DNA from 4 places in the Faecalicatena orotica genome. Region 2 is predicted to be linked to each of the others. Evidence: predicted binding sites of a transcription regulator. Region 2 holds the regulator's gene; each other region holds the start of a gene.
The links. The regulator Rex, encoded in region 2, represses fermentation and respiration genes when NADH is low (regulators of the CRP and FNR family bind a similar motif). The targets are predictions, from matches to a motif close to ATTGTTAANTANTTAACAAT.

Region 1: ABIN22_RS04795 (oxidoreductase) is a predicted target of Rex. The motif match lies at 1,589-1,608, and genes of this name have one in related genera.
Region 3: ABIN22_RS22590 (oxidoreductase) is a predicted target of Rex. The motif match lies at 1,412-1,431, and genes of this name have one in related genera.
Region 4: rsxC (electron transport complex subunit RsxC) is a predicted target of Rex. The motif match lies at 2,080-2,099, and genes of this name have one in related genera.

What each region holds. Positions count from the first base shown of each region.
Region 1 covers NZ_CAJJZH010000002.1:257,998-261,213, reverse strand. The annotation lists gene ABIN22_RS04795 (oxidoreductase) at 1-1,513, opposite strand, end outside; gene ABIN22_RS04790 (helix-turn-helix domain-containing protein) at 1,692-2,444, shown strand; gene ABIN22_RS04785 (ADP-ribosylglycohydrolase family protein) at 2,441-3,216, opposite strand, start outside.
Region 2 covers NZ_CAJJZH010000011.1:26,385-29,600, reverse strand. The annotation lists gene ABIN22_RS19665 (NAD(P)H-hydrate dehydratase) at 1-890, opposite strand, end outside; gene ABIN22_RS19660 (redox-sensing transcriptional repressor Rex) at 1,014-1,664, opposite strand; gene ABIN22_RS19655 (ABC-F family ATP-binding cassette domain-containing protein) at 1,906-3,216, shown strand, end outside.
Region 3 covers NZ_CAJJZH010000018.1:32,568-35,783, reverse strand. The annotation lists gene ABIN22_RS22600 (TraX family protein) at 1-403, shown strand, start outside; gene ABIN22_RS22595 (LysR family transcriptional regulator) at 400-1,284, opposite strand; gene ABIN22_RS22590 (oxidoreductase) at 1,479-3,216, shown strand, end outside.
Region 4 covers NZ_CAJJZH010000014.1:5,968-9,183, reverse strand. The annotation lists gene ABIN22_RS21350 (RnfABCDGE type electron transport complex subunit D) at 1-636, opposite strand, end outside; gene rsxC (electron transport complex subunit RsxC) at 656-1,975, opposite strand; gene rpsA (30S ribosomal protein S1) at 2,169-3,216, opposite strand, start outside.

The DNA.
Region 1 (3,216 bases), on a different contig from region 2:
TTTCGGACGTCATTTCCGTATTCAGGCAGACCTCTATTCCCAGCTTCTCAATCTGGTGGATATACCACTGAATCAGCATCTTGTCTTTCTCTTTAAAATCCGGTGCCGCCGCGGCAATAAATACACCGCCAAGTTCACCGCTTCTTTCGTAGATTGTGACCTCATGTCCGCGTAGGTGTGCAACCCTTGCTGCTTCCATGCCACCGATTCCGCCGCCTATTACGGCAACTTTTTTCTTCGTTTCCGCTTTGGTAATCTCCCGCTTTTTCTCTTCCAGTGTTCTCGGGTTGATTGCACAGTGCCCGTTGCCTACAGGATTTATGCCTGTAATTCCATTCTTTTCCCTGCTGATGGCAAAACATCCATTGTGGCATGCAATACATGGCCGGATATCTTCTATACTTCCAGATTCTACCTTTGCACAGTATTCCCCGTCTGCCAGCAGCTGACGTCCGATTGTTACACCATCAATCTTTCCTGATGCAACTGCCTCAGAAGAAATATCCGGGTCTTCCATACGCCCGGCACAGAATACCGGAATGTCCACGTGCTGTTTAATAAATGCCGCATCATCCAGATTACATGCAAGGGGCATATACATTGGCGGATGTGCCCAAAACCAGGAATCGTAGCTTCCGTTGTCCGCATCCAGGGCGTCTGCGCCTGCTGCCTCAATAATTCTGGCACAGGCAATGCTCTCTTCCCTGTCTCTTCCGAATTCCTGATAGTCCTCACCCGGAAGTGCCCCTTTATTAAAGCCACGCATTTTGCTTGTTACGCTGTAGCGCACGACAACCGGATAGTCTTCACCGCACGCCTCTTTGATTCCCCTGATAATGTCTGTCACAAACCTGCAGCGGTTTTCCAAACTGCCGCCATATTTATCAGTCCTTTTATTTGTATTCGAAATGGTAAACTGGTCCAATAGATACCCTTCATGCACCGCATGTATCTCAATCCCGTCAATGCCAGCCTGTTTACACAGCACTGCCGACTTTGCAAAGCCATCTATAACATCCTGAATCTCCTTTTCCGTCATGGCGCGGTGGAGCACATTTGGGTCCCACACGTTGGGCATCCCGTCACTTGCCGCACTCAGAAGTTTGGCTGTGCCTGTCAGCTTACCTAATACCTTTCCTGTCATTGCCTTTTTCAGCATCTCCTGCATGACAAGCACTCTTCCGAAACCGGCCCCTATCTGGAGGAAGAACTTTGTATCGTACTGATGTATCTCATCCATCAGGCTCTTAATCGGTCCCAGAAACATCTTTTCATTCTGGTACAGCCATTTGTTCCCCATCATACTCTTTACACAGGTAATTCCGGGAATAAGCAGTCCTACCCCGTTGCTGGCCCTCTCCAGCAGATATTCCCTGCTGTTTTCATTAAACTTGAAACCCGTCATCCATTCGATCGGAGTCGTCCCCTCCATAGGGGCATGGACAAAACGGTTTTTCACGGTAACACTTCCCACCTTCATCGGCGTAAACAGAACTTCATGCTCTTTCTTCATGTCACACTTTCCTTTCTTATGTAATTTGTACGATTTCTAAAACTTCCGTTTTCATGCTTCTTATTCCGGACAATTCATGTTAAAATTATAACAGAAGCTTTTTTGTGATACTAGCATTCTTGTAACGTAATCGCACTAATGTAAGATAAAGTGATAAACTTAAGAAAGGATTGCTGATATGGACTATATTTCAGATGACCTCACTAATTGGGAATATATGCAGGCAAGTGAGCTTTGGTATCATTCAGAACTAAACTTGAAACATTGTGTTGAGCTGGGTGATGAAGCAGGTGCACGAAAGGCCCTTGTGGAATTAAAAGAGGCCGTAGAACAGCGTTTCAGCCCTATCGTGAAGAAAGAAGAAATGGTTACGATTTTTCTGGGGATTATCGGTGGTATTCTTCACTTTGCATGCCGTGATGCCGGGCTGCCTCCCGCTTACCTGACCATGATGATACTTTACCAGAGAGAGACACTGACCGCTTCCATCATGAAGGTTCCCAGTCTCTCCATGTCGCATCCCACTCTTCTTGAGGGGCTAAATGCCTGTATCTCAGAGGCATGCAGTCTGATCCGGAATCTTTCCCTAAGTGAATGCAGTCCTTTGACCCGGCGCTGTATTTCTTTAATCCAGCGCCGGCTCACGGATAAACTGAGTGTGGAAGAACTGGCCAGTATCCTCGGTGTTACAAGGCAGTACCTGTCAACACGTTTTAAAGAAGAGACAGGCAAATCCCTGACAGACTATATCAACTGGCAGCGGATCACACTGTCCAAATATTACCTCCGGCAGAAAAGCCTGAACATTACTCAGGTTGCCATGATGTGCGGCTATTCCGATTCAAACTACTTCGGACGCATATTCAAAAGGCTGGAGCATATGACTCCAAGAGAGTATGTCGCGCTGCACGGTGGGTTTCCGGTACTCTAGCTGGTTTTGACCTCAATCTTCCTATATTTCGTATGTCCACCCTGCAATGCAGACACTCCGATGCTTCCGGTAAGGTAGGGGTGTTCTTCATCCACCGCTGTCAGCGACACTCCATCCTGAACACTAGCTTCTATCCGGTTTCCGCTGACTCTGATGCTTATCACATACTCATTTCCGGGCTTCCATTGATACTCTGCTTCTGTAAGTACACGGTAACCGTTCTCATTTTTCAGAATTGCAAATTTGCCGCCCGGCAGGAACCCTGCCGCATAAGAACGCACTGCCCCCTGAACCCGTATATTCTGCATATGTGTTCCTGTATTAAGAGGAGTGCACGTAAAGGCAGCCGTATAGTCTCTCCAGTCATATCTTCCGGTGTACGCCTCCGCATAGTCCGCGCAGGACAGGTGCATCTGACCGCCTTCCAGATATAGCATTCCCTTCAGTCTGGTAAACTGCCTGACTTCGCGGTGGAGCCCCGGCCAGACTTCTTCCTCTTCTTCCTCAAAGAGAATCGTATAGTCTGCCCTGCCCTCCGTGTAGAGGTCATCTATCATCCCTACAAAGCTTCCATCCCAGCTATTTTCTTCTTTTATACAGAAGCAAAAACCAATTTCTGCTATCAGGCCTCCTTCCATCTCCGGGATTTTCCAGCCCATCTCTATCCACTTCCCTTTTTCCGGATTTACACTTTCTCCAAGCAATATCTCTCCGGTATTCTGTTCTTTTGCATAAAGACAGACTTGTGTGTTACATCCATATTCCGGTATAA
Region 2 (3,216 bases):
TCAGTATATGTTGAGATGATGGCTTCGGGGAGTAGCTGCTGCAGAATCACGCGGTTATCCTCTGAGGTATAGATCTGAACAAGTCCCGCCCCGCTTGTATAAGCAGCCTTTGCACTTAAGTAGGCGGCACCGGACATGCCCTTGCTTCCTGTAATCATCAGGACCTTCCCGTAAGTGCCCTTATGGGAGTTCGGTCGTCTGGGCGGCATAAGGTCCGGCAGATCTTTTTTCTCATAGGTATAACAGATATCATTTTCCTTTTCAAATAATCCGCATTGGATACCAATATCAGCCACAACTGTCTTTCCTGCATACATATGCCCGGGATGGAGGATCAGTCCCAGCTTTTCACACTGGAAGGTAACTGTCAAATCTGCCTGAAAAGCACAGCCAAGCACCCTGCCCGTGGCAGAACAGATCCCGGACGGGATGTCTACGGCCACTTTCTGCCCGCTTAAAGCATTCATTTTTACGATAGACTCCAGATAGTCCCCCGTGATTTCTCTATTGAGTCCTACCCCGAAAACTGCATCCACTATAGTAGTATATTCCTGACGGCATACAGTTGTTACCATCGGCACGCCACATTTTTCTGCAATTTCCTTCTGCCTGCGGCAGTCGGCACTCATGGAGGATTCATGGCCCACAAATACGGCCGTAGCATCATATCCTTTTTCTTTCAGCAGCCGGGCAACGGCAAAACCATCCCCGCCATTGTTGCCGGAACCGCAGAATATAAGTGGTTTTTCCAGATTGATTTGTTCCCGCTCCATAGCTTCCACAACTTTTAAGGCGGCCCGCTCCATTAAAACCAGGGACGGCAGGCCAATCTCATTGATGGTAAAGCTGTCCGCTTTCTGCATCCATTCCCCTGTAGGCAGATATCTCATATGCTCTTCCTCCTTGTTTACTTTCAAATTTCCCAAAATACGCCGAAATGAAATGACGTGTAAAAAAGGCACCGCCTTCGTTACACGTCCTGAACGTCTTTGTTAAACTCAAATTTCTACTGTTTACGCTTTGCTGCCGTGTTCCTCATTATAGCTTGTGATATTGTAGGAAAGTTTCATCAGACTATCTGAGAGGTGTACACTCTCTACAATGACATCATCCGGAAGGTTTAGATCCGTATGTGCAAAGTTCCAGATAGCTTTAATTCCATTTGCTACAAGCAGGTCTGCTACTTCTATTGCTTTTGATTTTGGAATCGTAAGCGCTGCAATTTCTATTTCGTTATGTTTTAAAAAGTCTTTTAATTCATCCATCATGCGGACCGGTATGCCGCGGATAGAAACACCTTCGAGTCTCGGATTCACATCGAACAGTCCTTTCAGACTGAAACCACTCTTCTCAAAAGACGCGTAATTCGCAAGTGCCTGCCCGAGATTGCCGGCTCCAATTATAATCATATTATGCTGTCTGTTTAAACCGAGGATCTTCCCGATCTCTGTATAAAGATACTTTACGTTATATCCATAGCCCTGTTGTCCAAAGCCGCCGAAATTATTTAAATCCTGACGGATCTGTGAAGCAGTGACACTCATCTTCTTGCTCAGGTCATTTGACGAAATCCGCTCAACCCCTGCATCCAGTAATTCTCCCAAATATCTGTAATATCTTGGCAGCCTTCCTATTACCGCACGTGATATTTCTCTCTCTTCCACAGTTATCACCCTCCAAACTTAGTCTAGTACATCGTTTTGTAATGATCTATGCTCTTCATAATATGATACATAGGTACTTACAAAACAATGTACCGAATTTTATTATATAGAATTGTGTGGACAAAGTCAATTTTTTAGTTGTATTTTACTTTATTTTCGCTATAATGAAATAAGTATGTATTTCCTTATTACGGCCAAAACGCTGTAAAATAAGGCACACTTAAGATGCAGGAGGTTAATTATGATACTCGCATGTCATAATCTTAATAAATCATTCGGAGACCAGCTGATCGTAAAAGACGGGTCTTTCCATATAGAAGACAGAGAAAAGGCCGCACTTGTCGGCGTAAACGGGGCGGGCAAATCCACCATTTTAAAGATGATCGTGAAGGAAGAGCCCATAGACAGCGGTGAGGTTGTTCTGACAAGGGGGAAGACGCTTGGCTACCTTGCACAGCAGCAGAAGCTGGAAAGCGGACGTTCCATTTATGAGGAGGTCAAGACCGCTAAGGCCGATATTATTGCAATGGAACAGCAAATCCGCACGATCGAACATGAATTGAAGTCATTAAACGGTGAGGAACTTGAGAAGCGGCTGGAAACCTATAACCGCCTTATGTCACAGTTTGAAGCACAGAATGGATATGCCTATGAAAGTGAGATCACCGGCGTCTTAAAAGGTCTTGGTTTTGGTGAAGAAGATTTTAATAAGATGACGGACACCCTTTCTGGCGGGCAGAAAACCCGTGTCTCCCTCGGTAAGCTGCTGCTGACCAAACCGGATATCCTGCTCCTTGATGAACCGACGAACCATCTGGACCTGAATTCCATCACCTGGCTGGAAACCTATCTTCTGAACTACCCGGGTGCTGTTTTTATTGTATCCCATGACCGTTTCTTCCTGAACCGTGTCGTGACAAAGGTAATCGAAGTTGAGAATGGGGCTGTCCGCATGTATGCCGGGAATTACAAGGCGTATGCGGATAAGAAACAGCAGATCCGGGATGCCATGCTCAAAGAATACCTGAACCAGCAGCGTGAAATCAAGCATCAGGAAGCTGTCATTGAAAAGCTCCGCTCCTTCAACCGCGAAAAGTCTATCAAGCGTGCAGAGAGCCGGGAAAAGATGCTGAACAAGATGACGCTTGTGGAAAAGCCACAGGAGCCCGCTAAAGAGATACACTTTTCCCTGGAACCATCCTGCATCAGCGGAAATGATGTTCTGTCCGTGGAAGAATTATCCAAATCTTTCGATCATCAGATCCTGTTCCAGAATATCAGCTTTGATATCAAACGAGGGGAACACGTGGCTGTTATCGGGGACAACGGGACTGGAAAGACAACCCTGCTCAAGATACTCAATCAGGTAGTTTCGCCGGATACCGGGTCATTTACTCTGGGTTCCAAAGTGAAGATAGGCTATTATGACCAGGAACACCATGTACTCCATGACGGAAAGAATATTTTCGATGAAATCTCGGATGATTACCCGACCCTCACGAATACGCAGATACGCAATACACTGGCTGCATTCCAGTTTACCGGGGATGAT
Region 3 (3,216 bases), on a different contig from region 2:
GTTTCTGGCCGTGGGAATCATGTTCGCAGTACAGGTCCTATATTACAGCCTGCCGAACTTTTTACCTTTCCTGCGCGATATGAGCGGGGACACGATTACCGGGATCATACCAAATCTGGCGCTAAACGAGTACGGGTTTGAATTTGTCGTACTCGGAGTGCTGATGTACTACCTGAAAGAAAAGAGGGAGCTGTTCTGTGCCATGTACACCCTATTCTGCCTGTACCAGTTCAGCGCAGAAATGCTGGCGGGCGGGATGGCCATTCAGTGTTTCATGATACTGGCCCTGCCGTTTATGCTGCGTTTCAACCAGCAGAAGGGTCCCGGCATGAAGTATTTTTTCTATATTTTTTATCCGGCTCACACGTTCCTTTTGTTCTATCTGTCTAATTTTGTTTTCTAAACGAACTGCCGGCGTTTTACGAAGTCTGCAAACCGGCGGACCACAGGGGCCTGGTATTTTTCTTTTGCCTGTGCCATGTAAATATACCGGACCTGCTGCGGAGAACGGATGTCGAGAACATCCACGTTCAGCTGTTTCAGGACCGGAATATCCGGCATGATGGCAATGCCGAAATTCTGGGCTACCAGCCCGGCCATAGACCCGTCTTCCTCTATCTCATATGCAATCTTTGGTGTCAGGTGTGCATTTTCAAACAGTTTGTCTACCACAGGGCGGAGACCGCTGTTCTCCGTGAAATAAATCTGCGGATAGGCGGCCGCCTGCTCAAGGTCTACGGCCTTTTGTTCCGACAACGGATGCCCTTTCGGTACGACTGCCACAAGCCCCTGTGTCCCGACCGGCGTGAACTGGATCGATGGCTCCTTATCCAGCATAGAGCAAAATGCAATATCATACTTTTCTTCTTTCAGCCCCTGAATAATCTCGTAGGTATTTCCTACTGTAAAGTGAAATGTTACTTTCATCTCCTCAAAAGTCCTTATAAAATCCCCTGCAAGCTGGGGGACAAATTCACTCCCCAAAGTATAAATATAGGCCAGCTCTATCCTGCCCTCATTCTGTCCGGTCATGGAACGCGTCTTCTTGATCCCCATATCTAAAATCTGCAGAGACTCTTCCACATACTTCAGAAAAAACCTTCCATATTTCGTCAGTACTACATTCCTCCCCTGTTTTTCAAACAGCTTCGTTCCCAGCTCCTTCTCGAGAGAATTCATCGCATGGCTCAGGCTTGGCTGGGTAATCCCCAGTTCCTCCGCAGCCTTCGTATAATGCTCCAGCCGGGCAAGTGCCGTAAAATAATGCAGCTGGTTCAGATTCATAACAATGGCCTCCTTTTACGTCCTTTTATACAAAATATCACAATTCATAGTTTTTATCTATAATTTTTATCAAAAACATGCATTTGTTTAATGAGTTATTTTTCCCTATAATACGAATCACAAACAGATTGTTAATGATATATCAAACAACCTCTCTTTTACTATTATATCTGGATTACAGGAGGTCCTATTTTATGAAGAGCAGTTACAGACATATTTTTGAACCTCTCACCGTACGTCGCATGACTATGAAGAACCGTATTATGATGACACCGATGGGGACTAATTATGGTGAGCAGAGCGGAGAAATGAGTTTTCTCCATATTAATTATTATGAACAGAGGGCAAAAGGTGGAACCGGCCTTATTATGGTAGAGAACGCCAGTGTTGATTCACCGGAAGGTTCCAACGGGACAACCCAGCTTCGGATCGACCATGACAACTATATCCCAAGACTGTTTAAACTGACGGAGACGGTACATAAGCACGGCGCATGTATCGGCATCCAGATCAACCATGCGGGGGCTTCCGCACAGTCTGCCCGTACAAATATGCAGCCGGTGTCCTCTTCCGATGTTCCGTCCAAGGCAGGCGGGGAGATTCCGCGACCGCTCACGGAGGAAGAGATTTTAAGGATTGTGAAAAAATACGGAGAGGCGGCAAAACGCGCACAGATCGCCGGTTTTGATACGGTCGAAATACATGCGGGACATTCTTATCTGATCAGCCAGTTCTTATCACCACTGTATAACCACCGGACAGATAAATTCGGCGGTTCTGCTGAAAACCGCGCCAGATTCGCACGTATGGTTATGGAAGAAGTCCGTGCGCAGGTCGGACCGTTCTTCCCGATCTTCCTCCGCATCAGCGCAGATGAATTTCTGGAAGGCGGCAATACACTGGAAGACACGCTCGATTATCTCCAGTATTTTCAGGAGGAAGCCGATGTGATTGATGTTTCCTGCGGATTGAACGCATCCATCCAGTATCAGATTGATGCCAATTTCCTGCCTGACGGATGGCGTTCCTATATGGCGAAGGCCGTGAAGGAAAAATACGGCAAGCTGTGTGTTACTATGGGAAATATCCGTGACCCGAAGGTGGCAGAAGATATCCTCGCAAGGGGCGACGCCGATATCATCGGTATGGGGCGCGGCCTGATTGCCGATCCGGAATGGGTCAATAAAGTAGAATTCGGCGACATCTGTGATATCCGTAAATGTATTTCCTGCAACATCGGCTGTGCAGGCAACCGTATCGGCATTAACCGTCCGATCCGCTGTACTGTCAACCCTGCAGTACCTGACGGGGAAATCTATAAAAAACAGCACGTCAGCAGGCCATGCAATGTGGTTGTAATCGGCGGGGGAACTGCCGGAATGGAAGCAGCATGCACCGCGGCGGAAGTCGGATGCACCACCTTCCTGATCGAGAAAAAACCTTACCTCGGTGGACTGGCTGCGGAAATCTCAAAGATTCCTGACAAGAAGCGGCTGGCCGATTTCCCGAATTACCTGATCCACCGCGCATCCAAACTGAAAAACCTGTTTGTATTTACAGGCACGGAAGCGTCTGTGGACTTTATCCGCAACTTAAAGCCCAGCATCATTGTAAATGCAACCGGCTCCACCCCCCTGCTCCCGCCGATCCCGGGGCTGATGGAGCATATCGACAAGGAAGGGGGGAAAGTTTCCTCTATCCTGAATATGATCCGCCATATCGGCGAATATCCGGAGGATCTTACCGGAAAAAAAGTAGTTGTGATCGGCGGCGGTGCCGTCGGACTGGATGTGGTAGAATACTTTGCCCCCAAAGGCGCCGAAGTCAGCATCGTGGAAATGATGCCGGTGATTGGCAACGGAATCGACCCGGTCTCCAAAACAGGCACTTTTGCGCTGATGGAACAGCACCATGTCCGTCAGATGCCAAACA
Region 4 (3,216 bases), on a different contig from region 2:
AATGACAAATGTTACAAGATATGTACCGGGTATCCTTAAATCAATAATCCCCATCAGAAGAAGGAACATGGCACCAATCATGATTGCAAGCACGGAAGTCTCACCAATCGTACCACGGATATTCCCCATCAGCATATCCATTGTGTTCACTGCCTCACCCGCTTTGAGCTGTGCAAGCGGTGTTGCGCCTGTGACACCATCATATACAAAGTAGGTCATACGCCCCGTAAAAGAAATAAGCAGGAAACATCTCGCTCCCAGTGCCGGGTTCATAAAGTTCTGCCCCAGACCGCCAAAAAGCTGTTTTACCACTATGATAGCAAATACGGAACCAAGCGCCCCCATCCATAACGGGAGTGTCGGCGGCAGATTCAATGCCAGCAAAAGTCCTGTGACAACCGCACTGAAATCTTTGATTGTGATCGGCTTATGCATCAGCCTCTCATATAAGTACTCAGTCAACACCGCAGTTCCCGTCGTAACTGCAACCAGAAGCCATGCATTTTCGTGTCTGAAATTATAGATTCCAAAGATTGTTGCCGGCAGAAGCGCAATCACAACATACAGCATGATATTGCTTGTGGTTGCCTTGTCTCGTATATGCGGTGAAGATGATATGTTATAATTCTCGTTCACTTTTGATTCACCTCTTTCGTTATTTTTTCTTTCTGTTCGCGAGAGCAATCTTGCGCATAGAACCAATTGACTGCTTCAGCGGTCTTTTTGCCGGGCAGACATAGCTGCAGGAACCGCATTCCACACACTCCAGTCCGTTCTGTGCAGTAAAGGTCTCTTCATCGTGTCTCTCCGCATAATCCGCAAGTCTGGACGGAATAATTCTGCTCGGGCATATTTCCACACACCGTCCGCAGTTGATGCAGGGACCTGGTTTTGCCTTCTCCACTTCATCCTCTGTAAATCCAAGGATGGAGGAAGATGTCTTTGTGACCGGGGTATCCAGGGTCATCATTGCAAATCCCATCATCGGGCCGCCTGAAATCACTTTCTTCGGCTCTGTCTTAAACCCGCCGGCAGCCTCAACAAGCTCCTGCTGGTTCGTTCCTAAAAGTGCCTTGAAGTTGCCTGGCTTTGCAACCGCATTACCGCTGACTGTCACGACACGCTCCATAAGAGGTTTTCCTTCTACCACGGCACGATGGATGCTCACAAGAGTCTCCACGTTATCCACGATACAGCCCGCATCAGCCGGAAGCATCGCAGAATTTATAGCACGTTTCGTTACCGCGTAGATCAGCTGGCGCTCAGCCCCCTGCGGATATTTCGTCTGCAGCACATTGACCTCCATACGCGGTTCATCCTTAACTGCCTCTTTTAATTTCTCAATACAGTCCTTTTTATTGTCTTCTACACCGAATATACCTTTTGCATTTTCAAACAAGGATAATATAACCCTCATACCACTTACCAGCTCTTCTGTATTCTCTAACATTCTCCGGTAGTCTGCTGTTATGTACGGTTCGCATTCTGCACAGTTCGCTATGATATATTCAATCTTGTCAGGTTCTTTCGGAGAAAGCTTCACTCTTGTAGGGAATCCGGCACCACCCATTCCGACAATTCCGGCATCACCGATCATTTTGATGACTTCTTCCTTCGTAAGCTCATTAAGCGGCTTCACTTCAGGATACTCTACCTCTGCATATTCCCCATCGTTTTCAATTACGATACAATCCACTTTGCTCCCTGTCGGATTGAAATGCTTTTCCAGGCCTTTGACAGTACCTGAAACAGACGCATAAACCGGTGCGGAAACAAATCCGCCAGCTTCAGCAATCTTCTGGCCTTTTAACACATGGTCGCCCTTTTGTACAACCGGACTTGCAGGGGCACCGATATGCTGTGAAAGCGGATATACCAAATCGCCTTTCGGCAGTACTTCTGCAATCGCCTGATCCTTTGCCAGACTTTTACCGTCATTTGGATGTATTCCGCCTTTAAAAGTTAAAAGTCCCATTCTTTACTACCTTCCTTTCTCTTATCGCAATAATAGTATTGTACTAAAAATTGTATGCAAAATCCAGTAAATTCACATATTTTATTGCACATAAATCCATACATCTTGTCGTTTTTTTAACATTTACCACAAAACAAAGATAGAGGCTTGTCAGCCTCTATCTCAAAGTCCCATATAGATGTTAAAACATATACTACTCTTCTGTATACTCCTGTGCCTCAGGCTCTTCCAGAGCCTTCATGCTCAGGCTGATCTTCTTATCTGCCTCATTCAGGTCCACAATCTTAGCCGTAATTTCCTGTCCGATAGAAAGTACATCAGACGGTTTCTCAACATGTGCCCTCGAAATCTGGGAAACATGAAGCAGTGCGTCAACTCCCGGCGCAAGCTCAACAAATGCTCCGAAATCTGTCATACGTGCAACTTTTCCTGTAATAACTGTACCTACTGCAAAATCCTCTGTAGCATTAGCCCACGGATTCGTCTCCGGGAACTTCAGGCTGAGTGCAACCTTTGTATCATTGATGTCTTTTACAAGAACTTTTAACACATCTCCAACCTGGAAGACTTTCTTAGGATTCTCAACTCTTCCCCATGACATCTCAGAGATATGTAACAGTCCGTCAACACCGCCGAGATCAATAAATGCTCCAAAGTCTGTTACATTCTTAACAGTTCCTTCAATTGTATCGCCAATCTGCAGCTTAGCAAACAGCTCTTTCTGTCTCTCTGCTCTCTCTGCAACGAGAAGCTGTCTTCTGTCACCGATCACGCGGTTTCTTCTCGGGTTGAATTCGCTGATTACAAATTCAATCTCCTGGCCTTCATATTTGCTCAGGTCCTTCTCATAAGAATCAGAAACAAGGCTTGCCGGAATGAATACACGTGCTTCTTCAACTGTCGCACATAATCCACCACCAAGGATCTGAGTTACTGTAGCCTTCAGAACTTCTTTGTTCTCATAAGCCTCTCTTAACCTCTCATTTCCCTTTTCAGCAGCAAGTCTCTTATAAGTCAGCAACATCTGGCCTTCGCCGTCGTTCACCTTTAATACCTTCACTGTCATCGGATCACCAACTTTTACAACAGTTGTCAGATCTAATGACTGATCGTTGGAATACTCACTCTTAGATATGATACCATCCGCTTTACATCCGATATTCAGGATAATCTCATCCGGCTTCACGTCAATGACTGTCCCATCTACTACCTCTCCGTTGTGAATTGTTTTAAATGATTCG